Regions from separate parts of the Candidatus Allofournierella merdipullorum genome, predicted to be linked through region 1. Evidence: predicted binding sites of a transcription regulator. Region 1 holds the regulator's gene; the other holds the start of a gene.
The links. The regulator Rex, encoded in region 1, represses fermentation and respiration genes when NADH is low (regulators of the CRP and FNR family bind a similar motif). The targets are predictions, from matches to a motif close to ATTGTTAANNNNTTAACAAT.
Positions count from the first base shown of each region.

Region 2: the regulator Rex is predicted to act here: its motif matches at 4,444-4,463, upstream of ACMNAY_RS06380 (OadG family transporter subunit).

Region 1 is NZ_DBFNWJ010000026.1:47,521-53,794, reverse strand. It holds gene ACMNAY_RS04640 (DNA translocase FtsK) at 1-1,837, opposite strand, end outside; gene ACMNAY_RS04635 (GNAT family N-acetyltransferase) at 2,025-2,474, opposite strand; gene ACMNAY_RS04630 (ClpP family protease) at 2,746-3,450, opposite strand; gene ACMNAY_RS04625 (redox-sensing transcriptional repressor Rex) at 3,722-4,360, shown strand; gene ACMNAY_RS04620 (thymidine kinase) at 4,386-5,003, shown strand; gene ACMNAY_RS04615 (TetR/AcrR family transcriptional regulator) at 5,144-5,770, shown strand; gene ACMNAY_RS04610 (hypothetical protein) at 5,918-6,274, shown strand, end outside.
Region 2 is NZ_DBFNWJ010000036.1:79,163-85,436, forward strand. It holds gene ACMNAY_RS06360 (LTA synthase family protein) at 1-281, shown strand, start outside; gene ACMNAY_RS06365 (ATP-dependent RecD-like DNA helicase) at 353-2,572, shown strand; gene ACMNAY_RS06370 (ComF family protein) at 2,569-3,279, shown strand; gene ACMNAY_RS06375 (rod shape-determining protein) at 3,353-4,375, shown strand; gene ACMNAY_RS06380 (OadG family transporter subunit) at 4,550-4,945, shown strand; gene ACMNAY_RS06385 (sodium ion-translocating decarboxylase subunit beta) at 4,961-6,208, shown strand.

The DNA.
Region 1 (6,274 bases):
CGATGATGATGGCGATGTAGGGCAGCTTTTCCAGGCCGTCGGTCTCGGCGGCAAGGCGGTTGAAGCTCTTGATGTCACGCACGTTGTTTTCGGCAAACAGATGGTAGCGGCGCTCCATCTCCGCCACGGCGCTGCCCAGAGCGCCCGCCGCCTTGCGGGGCTCGGTGACCACCGGCATCAGAAGGTGGGGAATGCCGTTGTACTCCGCCAGTTCCACCACCTTGGGGTCGATGAGGATGAGACGCACATCCTCGGGGCTGGCCTTATACAGGAAGCTGATGATGATGCTGTTCACGCACACCGACTTACCGCTGCCGGTGGAGCCGGCGATGAGCAGATGGGGCATTTTGCACAGATCCGCAATCTGGGAGTTGCCCGCGATGTCCTTGCCCAGAGCCAACGTCAGGGGCGACGCGCTCTTGGAATAGACCGGGGACTCGAATATGCTGCGGATGCCCACCGGGCTCTTTTTGCGGTTGGGCACCTCCACGCCCACGGCGGGCTTGCCGGGGATGGGGGCCTCAATGCGCACGCCGCCGGCGGCGAGGTTCAGAGCGATGTCGTCCGCAAGGCCGGTGATACGGCTGATCTTCACGCCCGCCAGCGGCTGCAGCTCGTAGCGAGTGACCGACGGGCCGCGGCAGATGTCCAGCACGCGGGTGCGCACGCCGAAGCTCTCCAGTGTGCTCACCAGCAGCTCGGCGTTCTTTTTCAGTTCGTCCTCCACGCCCGCGTCCTCCGACGTGCCGGTGCGCTCAAAGAGGCTCAGCGGCGGATAACGGTAAGCCTGCGGCTCCGTGGCAGCCGGGGCGATCATCATCTGGTCGTTCTTTCCCGTCACCACGGCGGCGGGGGTCATCTGCGAAGCGCTGGCCGCACCCATGGCCCGCTGGACCAGGTCATCCAGATCGCTGCCGCCCACCGTCTCGGGCAGAGGCTCTTCCACACTGGTCAGTTCGGGGGTGGGTTCTTCCTCGTTTTCAAGCAGAATGGGCGTTTCGAACTCCGCAGGTTCCTCGGCCGGCGCAGCATCCTTCGGCGGGAACATGCCAAAGGTACCGCCCGGCCCCACCAACGGTTCTTCCGGTTCGGGGGCAAGGTCGGTCTCGTGCACCGGGTCGGGGCCGAGGTCAATGTCCACCTGCGCGGAGCGGCGGCGCACCTTGGCCGCGGGGGCCGGCGCCGGGCGCTCCCTGCGCCGGGGCTGGGGCTCGGCAGGCTCTTCCTCCTGCTCCTCGTCCCTGCGCGCCTGGCGATCTGCCTGTTCGTTGCGCCAGAGGGCATAGCGGCCCGCAAAGAAATTCCACAAATCGCCCGGAGTAACGCCGGCAAACCACATCACACCTGCCGCCAGCAGCACCAGCAGCAGGATGTTGGCCGCAGGCCGGCCGCACAGCACCAGCAGAGTGCCGCCGACCACGCCGCCCAGCACACCGCCGCCCAACGCGCCCTGGCCCTGCTCATACAGGGCTTTGATGATCTGACTGAACTCCATGCCGGTGAGGTTCACCCGGGAGAACACAACCGCGGTGCCGCACAGGAACATCATGAGGCAAAGGGCTTTGGCGCATTTGGACCAGATGGGCAGGCCCAACGCCACCAGCACCGCCACATACAGCACCAGCAGGCCCAGGACGTACATTCCCAGGCCGAACACGCCGAACAGCGCCGCGCGCATCCACGCCCATGCGGATTCGCCCTGCACGAAGATCATTGTCACCAGAACGGCCCCCAAACCGAAAAGCAGGATGCTCCAGCTCTGGGCGATATCCGGCTGAGGTTTGCGTCGCCGGTTGCCGGAGGAGGTTTTTCTGGTGGAAGTTTTCTTTGTCGCCATAGTGTTTCTATATCCTCTTTTGCCTTGCGTTGATATCGTTCACCCGGGACCTGCACGGTCCTCGGCACAGAATGCTTAACTTAATTATTTTACCATCAACGGTGTGAATTGTAAAACCCAAATTTGGCGAACGCGGGCGTCTGAAAACGAAAGCTCCGGAGCAGTTTTCTCCGCGGACAACGCTCGCTTATTGCCGCAGGGTCAGCACAAGTTCCACTTCATCTTCAAATACTGCTCCGGTCGGCACAAAGCCTTTTCGCCTGTACAGATCCATCGCTCGGGTATTGTCTTTGTTGCAGGTCAAGACCACCCGGTCCGAAGCCCCGAAAGGCTTCGTTTTGATATATGCAAGCACCTGGTCCAGGGCGGCTCTTCCATAACCCAGGCCCTGGCTCGAGACATCGATCATCATGTGCCATATATCGTATTCCGGGATATCATAATCGTAGATGACCATCACATAGCCGACCATCGTGTCATCTTCATAGATACCGAAGGGCTGGCATTGTTGCCTGTAAACATACGCCTGAGCGAGGCTGCGGATCGGGTGTGAAACGAAGCGCTCCTGTTCGGGCGCAAGTTTCAAATTGAACGCGTCAACAAAATTTTCTTCGGTGATTTTTTCGAGATGGGTCATAAATACCTCCACAAATCATTCTTTGTTCATCTGCAAGCTGATTTTGCGCGAACATCTTATGAAGGGCATCAGACCGCATAAAAAAAGCCGCGGCAAATAAGCCGCGGCAAACCTATGAAACGCTCACAATGCGACCGAGGCCCTCAAAAGATATTCAGCTCGTGCATTCGTTCCGCTGTTTTTCATAGTTGAGCACCCCGCTTTCTCTGTTGATTTATTTCATCATAATCCCTGTCCTCAAAAATGTCAACAAAGGAAAGCGCCGGGGCTGTCAGCCCCGGCGTTCGATCTCGCCGTAAAGGTAATCCAGCGCGTCGTTCAAACTGCCCAGCTGGTCGATCAGTCCCTCGTGCACCGCTTGCTGGCCGGTGAGTACGGTGCCCACATCCATCACCAGTTCGCCGGTGTGCATCATCAGCTCCACAAAGCGCTCTTTGCTGATTTTCGAGTGGCTCTCCACAAAGCCTGCGATGCGCTCCTGCATCTGCTCGAAATAGCGCATCGTTTGAGGCACGCCCAGCACCAGCCCGGAATGACGCACCGGGTGGATGGTCATGGTGGCGGTGGGCACAATAAAGCTGCGCCGGCCACTGACCGCCAGCGGGATGCCGATGGAGTGGCCCCCGCCCAACACCAGAGTGGCGCTGGGCTTGCTCACCCCGCTGATGAGTTCCGAAAGGGCAAGACCCGCCTCCACGTCGCCGCCCACCGTGTTCAAAATCACCAGCAGCGCCTCAATGTCCGGGTCCTCTTCAATCGCCACCAGCTGCGGGATCACATGCTCATATTTGGTCACCTTCTGGCTCTGGTCCGCGCTGACATGCCCCTCGATCAGACCCACCACCGTCAGGCAATGAATGGCGTGGCGGCCTTTGGTGCGGATCACCGAACCGGTATCCATCATATACTCCTGTTCCAGTTTTTCCTGTTCCACCTGCGCGTCGGTGGGAGGCTGCCTGTTGTCGTTCGGTTCCATCGGATTCTTTCCCCCTTTTCAGTCGTCTTTGAAAGTGTTCCCACCCCGGGGGCGCTATTATACAAAAAACCGATGACTGCCCAAAAACTTTGTATAAGGTTTGACAAAGCCGATTCAAGGATTATACTATATAAAGGGCGTCTTGTTTTCAGGCGCTTTGCCCCGGTCTGTGGTCCGCAGCACAGCCGGATCGGGGAGCATGAGCGGCCTGCTGCTGCTTTGCATTTTTGCAAGCCTCGCTTGAAGAATCTGACAAAAGATGGTGAAACGAATGAACAACTCTCAGGGCAAGGTCTCTCTGCCGGTCATCAAACGGCTGCCGAAGTATTACCGCTATATCGCGCAGCTTCACAAATCCGGTGTGGCGACCATTTCTTCCAGCGAACTGGCACGCATGATGGGCACCACCGCCAGCCAGGTGCGTCAGGACTTCAACTGCTTTGGCGGCTTTGGCCAGCAGGGCATCGGCTACAACGTGGAAGTTCTGGAGAAAGAGATCGGCCAGCTTCTGTTCGGTCATGGTGAAAAACTGCCCACCATTCTGCTGGGCGCCGGCCGTCTGGGCACCGCGGTGTCCCGCTTTTTGACCACCGACACCAACGGCTACAATCTGCTGGCCGTTTTCGACGTTCGCCAGGAACTGGTGGGCCATGATTTGGACGGCGTACCCATCCATCACATTGACGAGCTGGAGGAGTTCTGCAAAGCGAACCACCCCACCGTCGCGGTGCTGTGCCTGCCCCGGGAAAGCGCAAAAGAAGTTTCCGGCCGGCTGGTGGAACTGGGTCTCAAGGGCTTCTGGAATTTCAGCCACTATGATCTTTCTGTGCCCTACCCCGGTGTCACAGTGGAGAACGCCCATCTGGGCGACAGCCTGATGAGCCTGGGCTATCGGCTGCGCAACAAATAAAACGGAAAGCGAGCGTCACTCTTTTATGGCAAAACTTTATTTCCGCTACGGCGCGATGAACAGCGGTAAAAGCACCGCTTTGATGCAGGTGGCTTTCAACTACGAAGAGCGGGGCATGCGGGTGTTCATCCTGAAGCCCAGCATCGACACGAAAGGCGGAGAGTGCCTGCTGAGCCGCCTGGGCGTCAGCCGTCCCGTGGACAAGGCCGTCACCCCGGATATGGACGTGTTCGAGCTGGTGCAAAAGGAAGCCGCCCGCGGCGACAAGCCCCTGGCCTGTGTGCTCACCGATGAGAGCCAGTTCTTCACCCCGCAGCAGGCGGAACAGCTCTTCATGGTCACCGTAAAGCTGAACATTCCCGTGATTGCCTACGGTCTGCGCACCGATTTTTCCATGCAGGGCTTTCCCGGCTCTACCCGCCTTCTGGAGCTGGCTCACGCCATTGAGGAGATGAAAACCATCTGCACCTGTGGCCGCAAGGCCACCTGCAATGGACGCAAGGTGAACGGCGAGTTCGTGTTCGAGGGTGACCAGGTGGCCATCGATCAGGAAAACAACGTGGAATATCAGAGTCTCTGCGCCCAATGTTATTTTGCCGAGCGTGAAAAGTTCTATCAGCGTCACCCAAGGGTTCGCGTCTGAATATCTTTTATATACTGCTCTGCTTTAAGAGTGCCGGAAGTACCGCTTCCGGCACTCTTTCTTTTACTTGTGCTTTCACTGCCACCATGCTATAATAAAAACAAATTCATTAAACGTGTTTTTATTTGTGAGGTGACTGTATGCCGCGGGTCGCGTATTCTGAAGCGCAGCGGAGCCAGATCCGAAAAGACCTGGTAGCTGTTGGCCTTGATTTGATGACGAAGCAAGGCATCCAGCACACCACTGTGGAGCAAATTTATCAGAAAGTGGGTATCTCCCGCTCCTTTTTCTACTCCTTCTTCCCCACCAAGGAAGATCTGGTGGTGGAAATGCTCTATCTCCAACAGCCTCGGATCGTTGAGTTTGCACGGCAGCTGCTGCGCACCCCCGAACTGGACTGGTGGCAGGCCGTCACCCGATTTCTCCACGCCTGCTGTTACGGCGAGCAAAATGGCATCGCGGTGTTGACCGTCGAGGAGCAGCAGAAGATTTTCCGTCGCCTCTCCCCCGAAAGCTACCAATCTTTCCGTGAAAAGCAGCAAAGGCTGTTTGGGCAGCTGCTGCAAGTTTTTGGTGTGCGACCTGAGCCAGACCGAATCAGCCTTTTCACCAACCTGTGCCTGGCGATTATGGTGATACAGCGTGCCATTCCCGGCAGCCTTCCCCTGCTTGTGCCCGAAGCCGCGGATGCGACCATTGATGTGCAGATCAACGCCATTGTGGACTGGCTTGCTTCTCTTCGCAGCCAGGACACGCAAAGTCAATAACATTCGGCCCGTTTGGCCTCTTTGCGGCGGTATTTCCAAACGGGCCATTCACTTACCCGCAATAAATACAAAATATCATTTTTATCTTTATGTATGTTTTCCCCGTCGTATGGCGGAGAGATAATAAATACTCAGGAGGGTTTTGACATGGGCATTTTCAGCAAGCTTTTCAAGGGGCCGGAGATCGACATGGAAAAAAGCGCAGCCAACGCCAAAAAAATGCGGGCGCTGTTTGACCATGTGGTGGAAGGCGGCAGCGAATACCGCTTGATTTTTGGCTATACCGAGGACGTGAGCCGCTTTAACTACGGATTTGTTCACGGCAGCAAGACGAAAATCGGCAATCTCATCGTGGGCTGGAACGAGGCTCAGGAGACCATCGTGGTCGTTCCCACTGTGCCGGATCTATCCGGCTGCGGCGAGCCCACCTATTACCGCCGCGCCGAAATTTTGAAGGCCTATCGGAACAAGTACCCCACCGACGCGTTTGTCATTTACCCGGAT
Region 2 (6,274 bases), on a different contig from region 1:
ATTGGGACGGCAAGGTGGACCTGGGCACCGTGGCCGCCTATCAGATCAGCCCTGTGCTGATGGAGCTCTACGGCCTGGAAGAGCCGCCCATGTTCCGCTATCTGGCAAATCAGCTCTCCGCTTACCGCAGCCGCACGCTGGGCGTGACCATCCTGCCCGACGGCACGGCCACCGACGCCGACCTCACCGAGGAACAGGAACAGTGGTTCCAGAACCACTGGCTGCTGCAGTACGACCTGATGTTCGGCGAGGAGTACGCCCTGACCCGCCCGGCGGGCTGAGCCACTTCCCATCAGCTCGTAAAAGCGATATAATAGCTGTAACTGCCAAAAGGGAAGGGGGCGCTTGTGCCATGGAGACAGACCGCGGCGAGGAACTTCTGCGCATGGAAGGCGTTGTGGAGCATGTGATCTTTGAGAACCGCGACACCGGATACGCGGTGTTCGAGGTCAACGCCGGCGGCGAGCTGCACGTGGTCACAGGCACCGTTGGCGAGGTGAACGCGGGGGAGAGCGTTACCCTTTACGGCCGGTTCGAGACCCATCCCGCCCACGGCCCGCAGTTCAAAGCGGAAAGCTGCGAAGCGAGCATGCCCCAGGACCTGGCGGCGACACTGGCCTATCTCTCCAGCGGGGCGCTGCCCTACATCGGGCCCGCCACCGCGAAAAAGATCGTGGAGCGCTTCGGGGCCGACTGTCTGGAAGTGATCGCCAACGACCCTCTGCGCCTCACCGAACTGCGGGGCATCACCCCCGAAAAGGCGAAAGCCATCTCCACCGAATTCAAACGGATGTTCGGCGTGCGGGAGGCGGTGGCTTACCTGTCCCGCTTCGGCGTTTCGCCCGTCCGGGCGGTGGAGGCCTACCGCCATTTTGGCCCGCAGACGGTGGAGGAGATCAACCGCAATCCCTATATCCTGTGCGGCGAGCCGCTGCACATGACCTTCCGCCAGGTGGACGCCATCGCCGCCGAACTGCAGCTGGACCCGGCGGGTTCGCTGCGAGTGTGGGCCGGGCTGCTCTACGCCCTGCGCCACAACGCCGGCAACGGCCACACCTGCCTGCCTCGGGAAAAGCTGGTGGAGGCCACCGCCCGCTTTCTGGGAGTGGAGCCGGAGCAGGTGGAATCGGAACTGGACCGCCAGCTGGACGAGGGGGAAGTAAAAAGCTATACCCGGCCCGACGGGGAGTTTATCTGCCTGCCGGACCTTTTGAGCGCCGAGACAGACATCGCGGCCCGGCTGTGGGAACTCAGCCGCCACCCGGTGCCGCTGCCGCCGGACGTGGACCGCAGCATCGAGATTTTGGAACGGGCGCAGGGCTTTGCCTATGCGCCGGAACAGCGTCTGGCCATCCGCACGGCCATGGGCAGCAGTGTGATGGTGCTCACCGGCGGGCCGGGCACCGGCAAGACCACTACCGTGAACGCCATCCTCTCGCTGCTGCAGAGCAGCGGCCAGCGGGTGGCTCTCTGCGCGCCCACGGGGCGCGCTGCCAAGCGCATGTCGGAGCTGACGGGGCAGAAGGCCCAGACCATTCACCGCCTGCTGGAGGTGGACTACGACCCCCAGAGTCGTCTTTTGCGCTTTATCCACAACGAAAAGAACCTGCTCAAGTGCGACGTGGTGGTGCTGGACGAGATGAGCATGGTGGACGTGAAGCTGTTCCAGAGCCTGCTGGCGGCGCTGCGCCACGGCTGCCGCATCATCATGGTGGGCGACGCCGACCAGCTGCCCAGCGTGGGGCCGGGCAACGTTCTGGGCGAGGTCATCCAGAGCGGCGTGGTGCCCACCGTGCGTTTGGAACACATCTTCCGCCAGTCCGCCCAGAGCCTCATCGTGGAGAACGCCCACCGCATCGTCCACGGCCAGCTTCCTCAGAGGGGCGGGCGGGACAGTGATTTCTTCTTTCTGCCCGCCGGCGGCATGGAGTGCCAGCAGCTGGTATGCGATCTGGTGAGCCGGCGCCTGCCCGCAAGCTACGGCTTTGACCCGGTGCGGGACATCCAGGTGCTCTGCCCCACCAAAAAGGGGCCGGTGGGCACCGCCGCGCTGAATCCCCGGCTGCAGCAGCTGCTCAATCCCCCAGCAAGGGACAAGGCCGAACTGGAACTGGGCGGCCGGCTGTTCCGCCAGGGGGATAAGGTGATGCAGGTGCGCAACGATTACCTCATTCCTTATGAGCGGGACGGCGGCGAATCCGGCGTGGGCGCTTTCAACGGCGATATGGGCGTTATCCTTCAGGTGGATGCCCAGCAGCGCACCCTGCTGGTGCAGATGGAGGACCGAAAACTGACCTACGGGCCGGACACCATCCCCGAACTGGAAATTGCCTATGCCATCACCGTCCACAAAAGCCAGGGCACGGAATTCACGGCGGTGGTCATGCCGGTGAGCGACGTGCCCCGGCAGCTGTGCTACCGGAATCTGTTGTATACCGGAGTCACCCGAGCAAAGAAGCTTTGCGTTCTCACCGGTGGGATGCCGGTGCTGGGTGCCATGGTGGAGAATGTGCGCCAGAACATGCGTTACAGCTGCCTGTGCTCTCTGTTGAACGAGGGGGCCGCGCTGTGAGGCCGACTCGGATCTTTCGTGTGGCGGCGGCGCTGGCCTATCCCCGCCGCTGCCCGTTTTGCGACCGGGTGCTGGGCTGGCTGCCGGACTGCCCGGACTGTGCTGCCGAGCTTGCCAGACTGCGGCGGACAATTCCACGGCTGCCTGCCAGCGAGCACATCCTGCGGGATGTATCGGGAGCAGCCGCGGTCTGGCGCTACGACGGCTGTGTGCGCCGGGCGATCCTCCGGTTCAAAAACGGAGGCCGCGCCTGCTACGGTGAGACCTTGGGCGCGGAGATGGCGCGGGCGGTTTTCGGTTGTAATTACGTTGTCCGGCATGGTATAATAATTTTTAATGGCGCGCCGCCGCTGGCCCGCTTTGATCTGGTGGTGCCGGTGCCGGCTTCCGGCCATGCCCGGGGATACAACCCGCCGGAACTGCTGGCGCGGCCTCTGGCACAGGCTCTGAACGCACCGCTGCAGCCGCACGCGCTGCGCAAGTGCCGTGCCACCCATACCCAAAAGGGACTGAGCGCCGCCCAGCGCCTGCAAAACCTCAGCGGGGGGTTTCAGGTCCGGGACGCCCGCCTTGTGGAAGGCAGGCGCATCCTGCTGGTGGATGATGTGATCACCACCGGCGCCACCGTCAGCTGTTGCGCCGCAGCACTGATGAAAGCCGGCGCGCTGGAAGTGTTCGCTGTGACAGCAGCCAACACCGAACGATAATAAGGAAAACAGGAACGGGTATTTGTCGTTCTTATATAATAGGCGTATCACAAAAGAAAGCGAAGTGTGAGTTATGGCGCAGTATGATATCGGCATCGACCTCGGCACCACGACCATCATCATTGCCATGGAAGGCAAAGGCGTGATTTTGAACCAGCCCAGCGTGGTGGCAGTGGACACCCGCAAGGACCAGGTCCTGGCGGTGGGCGACGATGCGCTGGCCATGGTGGGGCGTACCCCCAACTATATCCTTGCCACACGTCCGCTGAAGGACGGCGTGATCTCCAACCACACCCTCACGAAGGAGCTGATCTGCCGCTTCGTGAACAAGGTCTACGATTCCAAACTCATCAAGCCCCGGGTGGCAGTTTGCGTGCCCGCCGCCATCACCGGCATCGAGAGTGACGCCGTGGTGGAGGCCGTGGTGGCCGCCGGCGCCCGGCAGGTGTTCCTCATTGACGAGCCCATCGCCGCCGCGCTGGGTTGCGGCATCGACATCCTCAAGCCGGAAGGCCACATGGTGGTGGACATCGGCGGCGGCACCACCGACATCGCGGTCATCAGTCTGGGCGGCAAGGTGAAGTCCACCAGCGTGAAGATCGCGGGCAATACCTTTGACGACGAGATCCAGAAATACGCCCGCCTCAAATTCAACGTGGCCATCGGCCTGCGCACGGCGGAGGAGCTGAAAAAGCAGGTTGCCTGCTGCCGCCCCTGCGATTTTACCGCCGAGCTGGAGGTGAAGGGACGCAGCCTGCTCACCGGGCTGCCCCAGCGCCTCACCGTCACCACGGAAGATTTGTATGAGGCGATCATGCCTCTGGCGGAACAGATCGCTGTTGCGGCACACCAGGTGCTGGAGCGTACCCCGCCGGAGCTGGCAGGCGATATCTATTCCGCGGGTGTTGTGCTCACCGGCGGCGGCGCCATGCTGAAAGGTCTGGACGAATACCTCGCCCAGCAGCTCAAGGTGAAGGTGCGGGTCGCGGACGATCCCATCAACTGTGTGGCCCTGGGCACTGCACGGTGCCTTGAGATCGGCGACCAGTTGGAGAGCGGTTTCGTGGACGCCACGCCCCGTTTGGGTCACAGATAAATCAAACGCCCGGCTGCAGAAACGTGCTTTGCAGCCGGGCGTTCCTTTTTGCTTTTGAAATTTGTACAAATGCTATTATTTTAACAAAACCCGGTTTCTGACCTTGAAACGGGGGGCGGTTTTCTGTATAATGTAAAAGACGAAAATTGAGCTTTTGGAAAAGGGGGCCATCCAATGAATGCAGTTCTGCTTGCGGCGGGTGCTGCGCAAACGGCGGAACCGTCGGTTCTCGTAGTCGCGGGGACCGGTATTTCCCTGGTTTTTCTGGTGCTGATCCTGCTTACTCTGATCATTAATCTGCAAGGCAAGCTGTTCGACGCACTGAATGCCAAAAAACAGAAAGCGGCCTCGGAGGCGGCGGTAAAAAGCCAGCCGCAGCCGGTGCAGCTGCAGGAACCCATGGAGGCCCCGCCTGTTGTGGAAGAGGGCATCAGTGAAGAGATCGTTGCGGTGATCGCGGCTGCTGTCGCGGCGGCCAGCGGCGGCAAGTATACGCTTCGCGCAGTCAAGCGCGCGGGCCGCAGCAGCTGGGGCGCCGCCGGCGTCAAGAGCGGCACGGAACCGTTTTAAGGGAGGGGTGGAACCATGAGTGCTTTTTTTGATACCCTTGTCAGCATCTGGGAAAACTCCGGCTTTATGGGCATCGCCGAGGACTGGCGCTATCTGCTCATGATCGTGGTGGCCTGCCTGCTGCTGTATCTCGCCATTGTGAAGGAATTCGAGCCTCTGCTGCTTCTTCCCATCGCGTTCGGCATGCTGATGGCCAACCTGCCCGGCAGCGGCATCATCCACATGCAATATTTCATCGCGCCCGAAGGGGCGGACCCCAGCCTTTACCCCATGTTCAGTGAGATCCTGCACAACGGCGGTCTGGCCGATATGCTGTATCTCGGCGTCAAGCTGGGCATCTATCCGCCGCTGATCTTCCTGGGCATCGGCACCATGACCGACTTCGGCCCCCTGATCTCCAACCCCAAGAGCCTGCTTCTGGGTGCGGCGGCCCAGCTGGGCATCTTCGCCACCTACTTCATGGCGAAGTTCGTGCATATTCCCTACAACTTCCTGGCGGAGCTGCTGGGCTTTGCGCCCATCGATCCGTTCACCGGCCCCGAGGCGGCGGCCATCGCCATCATCGGCGGCGCGGACGGCCCCACGGCTATCTACGTGACCAGTATTCTGGCGGCGGGCCTGCTGGGCTCCATCGCCGTGGCTGCCTACAGCTACATGGCGCTGGTGCCGGTCATTCAGCCGCCCATCATGAAGGCGCTCACCACCAAAAAGGAGCGCAGCATCGTGATGAAGCAGCTGCGCACTGTTTCCAAGACCGAGAAGATCATCTTCCCGATCATGTGCACCATCATCATCAGCCTCATCCTGCCTGACTCGGCCGTGCTGATCGGCATGCTCATGCTGGGCAACCTGATGAAGGAGTCCGGCGTTGTGGACCGCATCAACCGTACCGCGGGCAACGAGCTGATGAACATCATCACTATCTTCCTGGGCCTGTCTGTCGGTTGCACCACCAGCGCCAACACCTTCCTGAACGCCCGCACCGTGCTCATCATCGTGCTGGGCCTGCTGGCTTTCTCCTTCGGCACTGCCGGCGGCGTTCTGCTCGGCAAGCTGATGTGCTGGGCCACCCACGGCCAGGTGAACCCCCTGATCGGTTCCGCCGGTGTGTCCGCCGTTCCCATGGCGGCCCGTGTGTCCCAGAAGGTGGGCCAGGCCGAGAATCCCACCAACTTCCTGCTGATGCACGCCATGGGCCCCAACGTGGCCGGCGTGATCGGCAGCGCTGTGGCGGCCGGTATCCTTATCAACATCTTCAGCTGAAATTAAGCAGCCTCTGACCATTGAACTGAAAAGGCGCCCTTTCACCGCTTTCGGGCGGTGGAAGGG